DNA from 3 places in the Methylorubrum extorquens genome. Region 3 is predicted to be linked to each of the others. Evidence: predicted binding sites of a transcription regulator. Region 3 holds the regulator's gene; each other region holds the start of a gene.

Region 1 (3,270 bases), 2.7 Mb from region 3:
CACCTCGCCGGTCAGCATGTAGATGAATTCCGTCCCGACATGGCGGAAACTCGTATAGGCCTCGGCTTCGTCCTGCAGGGTGATGAGATAGGGCTCCACCACCACGTCGCCGCGGATTCCGGCGCCCAGAAGCTCGTAGAGATGCCCGACCTTGGTGCCGCGCCGCTCGATCGGCACGCCCTGGCCGCGCTTCACGTAGCTGCAGTCACGGGTCTCCTCGAAGGCGGCGAAGAGGGCGGTGATCGGCACGTTGAGGGCCGAGGCGATCGCGTTGATCGAAGCGAGCGAGGGCGAGATTGCCCCGTTCTCGATCTTGGAGATCATGCCCGGCGAGATGCCGGCCGCACTGCCGAGGTCGGCCACCGACAGGTCGCGCTCCCGTCGCAGCAGGCGGACTTGGTGGCCGAGCGCCTTTTCCAGGGGACGCTCCTCCGCGACGGGCGCGTTCGACGCAGTGTTCAGCATGGATCCCTGGCTGCTCCTTTCGCCGTTGCGGCGCGAAATGATTATGGCGCAGGATTTCGCCACCGCCACCGGGAGCGGCCGCTGCGGGACGTCATGTGGCCCGCTGCAACTGTCATTTCGCCGATGCTGAACATCGGCACGTGGCTGCGATGAAGCCTCTGTTCCGCCCCGCGTTCGCCCGTGATGCCGACATTCCGGGCAGGCTCGGTGCGACGTAAACGCGTTTCGCGTTCGTGCAGGCTGTCACGGCGATCCGTGCCCGCATTCACGATTCGTCAAAACATCCTGCCACCGGCAGACACTTCACCATCCGATACGACAAAAGGGCCCGCGCTGTTCGCGCCGACCCTTCCCAAGGCCGTTTCTCGATTGAAATCCTGGAGCATCGTCCCGGATATCGGATCCGGGACGATGCTCTCGGCTTTTGTTTTGCATCGTCTTTTCCCGAAAGCCGGCCACTGCCTTCCGGGACGATGTTCTAGAACGGAATGTCGTCGTCGAGGTCGTAGTTCGGCTTGCCGCCGCCGCCGCCGCCGCCGCCGCCGCCGCCCGAGGAGGGCCGGCGGTCGCCGCCGCCGGAGCGGCTCGAGCCGTAATCGTCCCGCCCGCCGCGGTCGCCGCCGCGATCACCACCCCGGTCGCCGCCGCGGCTGATCTGGCCGCCGCCCTCGTCCTCGCCCGCGAAGTCGCCGCCGCCGCCACCGCCCCGGCCGTCGAGAATCGTCATCTCGCCGCGGAAGCGCTGCAGCACCACCTCGGTGGTGTACTTCTCTGCGCCCGATTGGTCGGTCCACTTGCGGGTCTGGAGCTGGCCCTCGATGTAGACCTTCGAGCCCTTGCGCAGATACTGCTCCGCGACCTTGGCGAGGTTGTCGTTGTAGATCACGACCGAGTGCCACTCGGTCTTTTCCTTGCGCTCGCCCGACGCCTTGTCCTTCCAGGACTCCGACGTCGCGATGCGCAGATTCACCACGGGATCGCCCGAGGACAGACGCCGGGTCTCGGGATCGCGCCCGAGATTGCCGACCAGAATCACCTTATTGACGCTGCCCGCCATCTCATCTCTCCATCCGGTCCGATCTCACAGGGCATTGTACGCCACGCCCGCGATGGCCGCGACTCTTGAGGGTGCCGCCCCGTCCGGGCAAGCCATCCGCGACCGTTGTGCCCGCTAACCACCGCGTGTCGTAGCCGCCGCGAATGTTCTATCTCCGTTCTCGTTGCTCGACAAGCCGCATCACGCTCGTCGACGCGCGGTCCCAGTCAGGCGACCTTCACGACGAGCTTGCCGAAATTGGCGCCCCGCAGCATTCCGGCGAAAGCGGCCGGTGCGCTCTCCAGGCCCTCGACCACGTCCTCGCGCGCCTGGACCCGTCCGGCGCGCAGCCAGCCGCCGACGTCGCGCACGAAATCGCCGTGCATCGCGGCAAAATCCCAGACGATGAAGCCGCGCAGCGTCAGCCGCTTGGTGAGGATGGCACGCATCAGCACCGGCGAGCGGTCGGGCCCGGCGGGGAGTTCGCTCAAGTTGTAGCTCGCGACGAGGCCGCAGACCGGCACCCGCGCGAAATCGTTGAGGAGCGGCAGCACCGCGTCGAACACCGCTCCGCCGACATTCTCGAAATACACGTCGATCCCGTCGGGGCAGGCGCGGGCCAGCGCATCGGGGAAATCGGCGGCGCGGTGGTCGACCGCCGCGTCGAAGCCGAGCGTCTCGGTCAGGTAGGCGCATTTCTCCGCGCCCCCTGCGATGCCAACGGCCCGCGCGCCCTTGATGCGGGCGATCTGGCCGACGAGGGAACCGACCGGCCCCGCGGCGGCGGCCACCACCACGGTTTCCTTCGGCTGTGGCCGGCCGATCTCCAGAAGCCCGGTATAGGCGGTCATGCCGGGCATGCCGAGGATGCCGAGGAACTGGCTCGGCGGCCCGTCGGCGGGGTCGATGCGCTGCAGATTCTGGCCGTCCGAGACGGCGAATTCCTGCCAGCCGGAATTGGCCAGCACGAGATCGCCCTCGGTGAATGCCGGATTCTCCGAGGCGACCACCTCGCTCACCGTCTGACCGACCATGGTCTCGCCGATTTCGACGGGCTTGGCATAGGATTTCGCCGCGCTCATCCGCCCGCGCATGTAGGGGTCGAGGGAGAGCCAGCGGGTCCGCAGCAGCACCTCGCCCTGTTGAGGCGTCGGGGTTCGCCCCTCTTCCAGGCGGAAATGTTCGGGCTTCGGCTCGCCGTGCGGGCGCGCAGCCAGCACGATCCGACGGTTGACGACTGCCATGGAGCCCTCCGGGGTTCGTTCGGGGTGGAACCGGGCAGATGGGTCGCGCGCTGGTTCCGGCAATGCATGTTCTTGCAATGCATGGCGGCACAACAGCGGAGGTTCGCGATGGCGTGGAAGACGGCAGCTGTGACGGCGGCGATGCTGGCGGTGTGCGGCACCGCCGGAGCGGCGGGGGCTGATCCGCTGTCGGGCTATCGCGGGACATCGCGGGTGCTGGTGCTGGCCGCGCCGGATGCCGATGACGCGCGGCTGAAGGCGCAGCGGCAGGCGCTGGCATCGGCGCGGACGGGTGCGTCCGAGCGTGATCTCGTCACGATCGAGGCGGTGGGGAAGGGGGCGGAGGCCTCCGCCCTGCGTCGGCATCTCGGTCTTTCGGACGATGCTTTCCGGGCGGTGCTCGTCGGCAAGGACGGCGGGGCCAAGCTCACCTCGGCAGAGCCGATTCCGCCGCAGCGCCTGTTTTCCACCATCGACGCCATGCCGATGCGGCAGGACGAGGCGAAGCGGCGCTGACCCGCGCAA
Region 2 (3,270 bases), 120 kb from region 3:
GCGCGCGCCGAGGCCGCGCCGTTCCAGTTCCGGCACGAGCCGGGCGCAGAGGTCGGCGACGACCCGTTGCAGGCTCTCATGGGCGCCGACCGGCTCGGCGAAGCGCAGGGCCACCCGCGGCGTCTCCGGCGCGGCAAGCGCCGTCAGCGGCTCCGGCGCATGCCCGAGCGCCCGGTCGAGCCGGAACAGGATCTCGGCACCGAAGCGCAGCCGCAAGGCCGCCCGCGGCTTGTCGCCGAGTTGGCCGATGCGGGTGAGGCCGACATCCTGCAGCGCCCGCACGGCCTCGAAGCCGAGCCGGAGCGCCGCCACCGGCAGGGGGGCCAGCACCCGCGGCGCGTCTCCGGAGGGCACGATTCCCCCCTCGCCGAAGCGGGCCACACCCCAGGCGCAGCCTGGCGTGTCGGCGAGCGCGAGCCGCGCCAGGATGCCCGTTCGCTCCAGGCGCGCGGAGAGGTCGGCGAGCAGCGGGGCCTCGCCGCCGTGGAGATGGGCGGCGCCGGTGATGTCGATCAGCAGCCCGTCGGGCGGATCGAGCGCGACGATCGGCGCGTAGCGCTGGCACCACAGGCCGAGCCGCGCCAGCGCCGCGGCATCCGCCTCGGGATCGGCGGGGACGAGGTAGAGGCCCGGCACCATTGCGCCGGCATGGGCTGCGCTCATGCCCGGTCGCAGGCCGAGGCGGCGGGCAGCGGCGTCCACGTCGGCGAGCCCGCGCCGGGCACCGTCCTGCGCCACGGTGGCAAGCGGCTCATCCGGAGGCGCGGCGCTGGACCCGCTCCGGCGCAGCCGGTCGGTCGGCCAAGCCGGCAGGTACAGCGAGACGACCCTGCGCATCGCAAGCCTCCACGATCCAAGCCCCCGGCGCCCCACCCCGGCAGCGCTGCAAGTCGAGCCGCCAGCGCGGCCGGCCCATGCGACGGTTCGTTCCTTCAGAGGGGGCGGGCGCCACCCGCCAGCGGGTTCGCGCGGCGGAGGGCTCCGGCTCGACGGCCTCGCCCGCGCAGAGGCGGTGCACGACGAGCGCGGTAACGCCCGAGCCCTCCGCCGCGAGTTGGAGCCGGCGGGAGGGGGTGAGCGTCATGCGGGTCAGTTCGCCGACGACGCCGGCCAGCCCGCGATGGCGCAGGCCCTCCTCCATGGCGGGCAGCACCTCGGCATCCCGCCACGTCTCGCAATAGACCACCCGGTCGGGATGCAGCCCGACCCGGGCGAGGGCGGGCGCGAACAGGTCTCGGCTGTGCAGGCACCACAGCACCGGCCCGTCGAGCCGGGCGAGGATGCCGCCGGCAAACAGCACGGCGGTGGCGGCGTAACGCCCGCGCGGGCCGCCCTCATGGATCTGGTGGAGCGCCCCGAGGGCCAGCCCGCCACCGGGCAAAGCCGCGTCGAGCCCCGCAACCCCGAAGGGGAGGGCGCGAGGGTCCGCCGGCTCGCTGCCGGTCCCGGCACGGTCCGTCAGGCGGCGAAGCGCGTCCAGCGTCGGCACGTCGTGGGAGCGGAGAGGGGGCATGGGCCTGGGTTCGGGAGGGTTTGAGGGTGCCGTTCAGAACAAACAGTGAACACACCTGAGCCGTAACCCGTCAACCGCTCTTGCGTTGCCATCCCTGTTGAAAATGCGGATTTTATTCCGGTCGCGCCCTTGACCCCGGTTCGGCGGGCCGGCGACGTACCAAGCCCTGCACGCAGAGCGGGTGCGACGGCTTATCTCACGCAAATCCGCATGCCGACTCGACCCGAGAGCAACAAATCCGGGCGCTGTTGCCCTTGAACGACAGACGTTTGCCCGCGCTGTCCTATCGTATTGTCTGCCGGGGACTTTGCCGGAGGATGTCGTATGGGATGCGCAATCTGCGTCTTTCCCGCGAGCTCTCTAGATTTATCAGGGTCATGAGTGACCAGTCATGAGTGACGCACGACCCACAGGCCACCGGCCCGTCATTCTCGTCGTCGAGGATGAACCCGATGAGCGCTACCTCGCGGCCGAGCTGCTGGAGGAGAAGGGCTTCGAGGTCATCGAGGCCGAGACGGCCGAGCGTGCGCTCGACATCCTGCACCAGCGGGGCGACGGGATCGACGTGGTGTTCTCGGACGTGCGCACGCCGGGCACGATCGGCGGCTTCGAACTCGCGCGGATCATCGGCGTGACGTGGCCGCGCATCCGCCTGCTGCTGACCTCAGGCGACGCGGGCGACCAGCCGAGCGACCTGCGCGTCACCGCGACCTTCATGCCCAAGCCCTGGCGGGCACCGGAAATTTTGACGTGGCTCGAAGAGGCCGCGGGGCTCAGGGAGCCGCCGGAGGGCTAGAGCATCGTCCCGAAAGGTGGCCATCGGCTTTCGGAAAAGACGATGCAAAAACAAAAATCTAGAGCATCGCGACATTAGACGCCCCTCTCCCCGCATACGAGGAGAGGGGGAAAACCGGCTTACGCCGCCGCGACGGTCGCCTTCACGATCCGGTCCGGATCGCGCACGGGCTCGCCGCGCTTGATCGTGTCGACCACTTCCATGCCCTCGATCACCTTGCCCCATACCGTGTACTGGCGGTCGAGGAAGCGCGCGTCGGAGAAGCAGACGAAGAACTGCGAATTCGCCGAGTGCGGGAAGTTGGTGCGCGCCATCGAGCAGGTGCCGCGCACGTGCGGCTCGGCGTTGAACTCGGCGTTGAGGTCGGGCAGCTCCGAGCCGCCCGAACCGGTGCCGGTCGGGTCGCCGGTCTGGGCCATGAAGCCGTCGATGACGCGGTGGAACGGCACGCCGTCGTAGAAGCCCTGGGTCGTCAGTGTCTTGATCCGCTCGACGTGGTTGGGGGCGAGGTCGGCGCGCAGCGCGATGACGACGCGGCCCTTGGTGGTCTCAAGGACGATGGTCTCGTTCGTCTCTGCCATGAGTTAAATTCCCTGTCCTTTAGGTCCGTCGTAGATGAAGCGCAGCGCCAGGGGGCGCCCCGCGATGGCTCCGCCGAGAGCCGGGGTGAGCCGGACCGGCGTGCAGCGGGCGATCGCATCGAGCGTCGCCCGAATCAGGATGTCCCGGGCTCTCGCATCGCCCGGCGTCTTCGCAAACGGAGTCTTGGCGAAGGTGATCTGCGGCGTACCGATCACCGAGCCATCCCGGCGCAGAGAGAGACGCGCCGTGATCTCCGCGCGCTCGAACCGGCTGAGCCCTTCGGGCGCCTTCCAGCAGGCGGCCAGCGCCGGGTAGAGCGCCTTCAAGGTATCGGCCGGGGCCGCCGCCGTGTCACCGGCGGGCAGCGGCACATGCTGCG
Region 3 (3,270 bases):
GCCGTTGCGTCCCCGGCTTCGGCACCAAGTCGGTCGCTGAGAAGAAACAGGGACGGAACATGACGAAACTCTTTCGCAGCACGGCGACGGCGGCGATCCTGATGTTGGGCGCGGCAACCGCACTCGCTCAAGGCGGCGGCGGCGGCGGCGGTGTTGGGGCCGGGGGGGCCGGCGGCGGTGGTGCTGGCGCAGGAGGTGCCGGGATGGGCGCAGGCGGTGCCGGTGGAGGCGCTGGAGGCGCGGGCGGCGCGGGTGGCGGTGCGGCCGGCGGAGCACGGGGCGGCGCGGGCGAGGCCGGCGGCGCAGGCGGTGCCCGTGGGGGCGCCGATGTCGGTGGGACCCGTGGCGGCGAGAGCGGCGGGGCACCCGGTGGCGCGTCGCGCGGCGGCGAGAGTGGAGAGCCGGGTGTCCGTGGCGGGCGCGAAGGTGGCCCGGCCCGTGCCGAACAGCCGAGCGAGCGCGGCAACCGCGAGTCCGGGCAGACCGACCGCGGCGGCGCAGGCGAGCGCGGCGGACGGGACGGACGAGACGGGCCGGGCGAGCGCGGCGGGCGTGACGGCCGAGATGGGGCCGGCGAGCGCGGCGGGCGGGATGCGGCGGGTGAACGCGGCGGTGCCGGCGAGCGAGGTGGTCGTGGGGCCGCCACCGAGGCGCGGGGCGCTTCGAAGAACCTGAGCTCGACGCAACGCGGCGAGTTCCGCCAGTCGATCACCCGTTCCAGCGTTCGCGCCGTCACGAATGTCAACTTCGCCGTCCGCGTCGGCACGGCAATCCCGCGCTCGGTCTCGCTGCACCCGCTACCCCCAGCGATTCTCTCGGTGGTGCCGGCCTATCGCGGTCTGCAATTCATTCTCGTCGGGGACGACATCGTCATCATCGATCCTGACACCTACGAGATCGTCGACGTGATCCCGGCCTGATCCGGCTGCACGGCACGACCGGAGAGGCGGCGGGGCGACAGCTCCGCCGCCTCTTTCGCTTCCCGAGGTATGCTTGCGGAACAGGAGAGGAACGTCTAGGCTGTTCGTGCTTTGTTTTCAACGATTCTGCGGCGCCCTCGGCCCGCGCTCGACAGCAGGTGCCGCATGCTGACCCGCAAGCAACTCGAACTGCTCCAGTTCATCCAGCAGAGGATGCAGGAGAGCGGTGTGCCGCCGTCCTTCGACGAAATGAAGGACGCGCTCGACCTGAAATCCAAGTCCGGTATCCACCGCCTTATCATGGCGCTGGAAGAACGCGGCTTCCTCCGCCGTCTGCCGAACCGGGCGCGGGCGATCGAGATCCTGCGCATGCCCGATATGCCGGCGGCCAAGCCCGCATCGTCCGAGCCGCGACGCTTCACGCCGAGCGTGGTCGAGGGCGGCCTTTCGGCCAAGCCTGCCGCGCCGAAGCCTGCCATGCTTCAGGCCCATGACGGCAAGGGCCAGTCGGTGATGGTGCCGGTGATGGGCCGGATCGCTGCCGGTGTTCCGATCTCGGCGATCGAGAGCCAGAGCCATTCGATTTCGATGTCCCCCGACTTCCTGGCGGGCGGCGAGCACTACGCGTTGGAAGTGCGCGGCGATTCGATGATCGAGGCCGGCATCCTCGATGGCGATCTCGTGGTGATCCACAAGCAGGAGACCGCCAATAACGGCGACATCATCGTCGCGCTGATCGATGACGAGGAGGCGACGCTCAAGCGCTTGCGCCGCCGCGGTTCGTCGATCGCGCTGGAAGCCGCCAACCCGGCCTACGAGACCCGCGTGCTCGGTCCCGACCGGGTGCGCATCCAGGGCAAGCTCGTGAGCCTCGTGCGCCGTTACTGAGGGCTCTCGGCGTGCGGCGGGTCTGACGGATCCGCCGCACTCGGATCGTAGGAAGGTTGGGAGTCCGACAGGGCTGCCGGCGTTGTTGGGCCGGAAGGCCGGGGCTGCCAGGGCTGCGGCCGATCGGCCCCGCGGGCGGTGACGATGTCAGGCCCTGTCGTTCCAAGGCGGATCGCGGTGGCCCCCCGCGCCGCCAGAAATGCCCGGTCGGCGATCAGCGGCGCGGCACAGCCCGGCGGGGCACGCAAGCGGCTGATGAGGATGTCGGCCCGGGCGCAATCCTCGGCGAAGGCGCGCTTGTCGGTGACGAGGGCGACGGCACGGCCGTCCACCGCCGTGAGGGTGCAGCCGATCCGGTCGCAGCGCGGACCGTCGGCGCCGGTCGCGGCCTCCGGACGGCGCCCGTCACCGTCGGCCTTCAACCATTGTTCGAGTACGAAGCCGGGCGGGCGTCCGAGGACCACGAGGCGGCCGTCCTTGCCGCGGACCGCGGCGCCCGCCCCATCCCGATCGATATAGATGTCGTACCGGATCGGGCTCGCGGCGAGGGCGATTCCAAGCCCGGCCGGTATGAGGGCGAGGAGACGCAGCCGCGATACGGGGAGTGTTGCCAGCAGCAGGGCGACGGCGAGCAGCATCAGCGCACCCGTCCCGAAGGCCGGCAGCACGACGGTGGCCTGCCCAAACCCAGCGATCCAGGCGGAGATCTCGAGCATGCCGCGCACCGCAAGCCCCATCAGCCACCAGACCGGACGGTCGAGGGCGAAGGGGTAGGCCAGCATGCCGAGTACCGCCGCGGGCATCACCGCGAGCGAGACGAGCGGCAGAGTCAGCGCGTTGCCGACGAGGCCGAAGGGCTGCACGGTCTGGAAGTGGTAGGTCGCGAACGGTGCGGTGGCGAGCTGCGCCACCAGCGTCGTGGCAAGCGTTCCGACCACCGCCTTCGCCACCCATGAGGCGGCCCGCGCGATCCGAGACGAGCTGTCGGTTCGTAAGACCCGCCCGTCGATGAGCGGCGCGCAGGCGATGAGGCCGGCCACCGCGCCGAACGACATCTGAAAACTCGGGCCCAGCAGCGCCTCCGGCTCGCGGGCGAGCGCCAGGATCGCCGCGAGGGCGAGGTTCCGCAGGCTGAGCGCCGGGCGGTCGACGAGGATCGCGCCGAGCATCACCAGCGTCATGATCAGTGCCCGCTCGGCGGCGACATCCCAACCCGAGAAGGCGCAGTAGGCGGTCACGCCCAGCATCGCCGTACCCGCCGCGATCTTCTTGATGGGCCAGGCGAGGGCGAGCACCGGCACCAGGGCGAGACCGGCTCGCACCAGCCAGAACACGACGCCGGCCGCGAGCACCATGTGGAGCCCAGAGATCGAAACGACGTGATAAATCCCCGCCGCCCGCAGCACGTCGTTGGTCTCGTTGGAGATCAGCCCGCGCTTTCCGGTGACGAGAGCCGCCGCCA

The links. Region 3 encodes LexA, which represses DNA repair genes until DNA is damaged. Its sites were predicted from a motif close to TGTTCNNNNTGTGTTCNG; they were not measured.
Region 1: the regulator LexA is predicted to act here: its motif matches at 1,667-1,684, upstream of ssb (single-stranded DNA-binding protein).
Region 2: the regulator LexA is predicted to act here: its motif matches at 1,548-1,565, upstream of J2W78_RS05895 (ImuA family protein).

The regions. Positions count from the first base shown of each region.
Region 1 covers NZ_JALJXF010000001.1:3,811,814-3,815,083, reverse strand. Annotated here, with positions in the region: gene J2W78_RS17820 (helix-turn-helix domain-containing protein) at 1-465, opposite strand, end outside; gene ssb (single-stranded DNA-binding protein) at 944-1,522, opposite strand; gene J2W78_RS17810 (NADP-dependent oxidoreductase) at 1,729-2,745, opposite strand; gene J2W78_RS17805 (DUF4174 domain-containing protein) at 2,854-3,261, shown strand.
Region 2 covers NZ_JALJXF010000001.1:1,197,240-1,200,509, forward strand. Annotated here, with positions in the region: gene J2W78_RS05890 (DNA polymerase Y family protein) at 1-837, opposite strand, end outside; gene J2W78_RS05895 (ImuA family protein) at 752-1,513, opposite strand; gene J2W78_RS05900 (response regulator) at 1,905-2,309, shown strand; gene J2W78_RS05905 (peptidylprolyl isomerase) at 2,429-2,890, opposite strand; gene J2W78_RS05910 (hypothetical protein) at 2,894-3,270, opposite strand, start outside.
Region 3 covers NZ_JALJXF010000001.1:1,073,381-1,076,650, forward strand. Annotated here, with positions in the region: gene J2W78_RS05345 (hypothetical protein) at 1-686, opposite strand, end outside; gene J2W78_RS05350 (DUF1236 domain-containing protein) at 708-920, shown strand; gene lexA (transcriptional repressor LexA) at 1,086-1,808, shown strand; gene J2W78_RS05360 (ComEC/Rec2 family competence protein) at 1,802-3,270, opposite strand, start outside.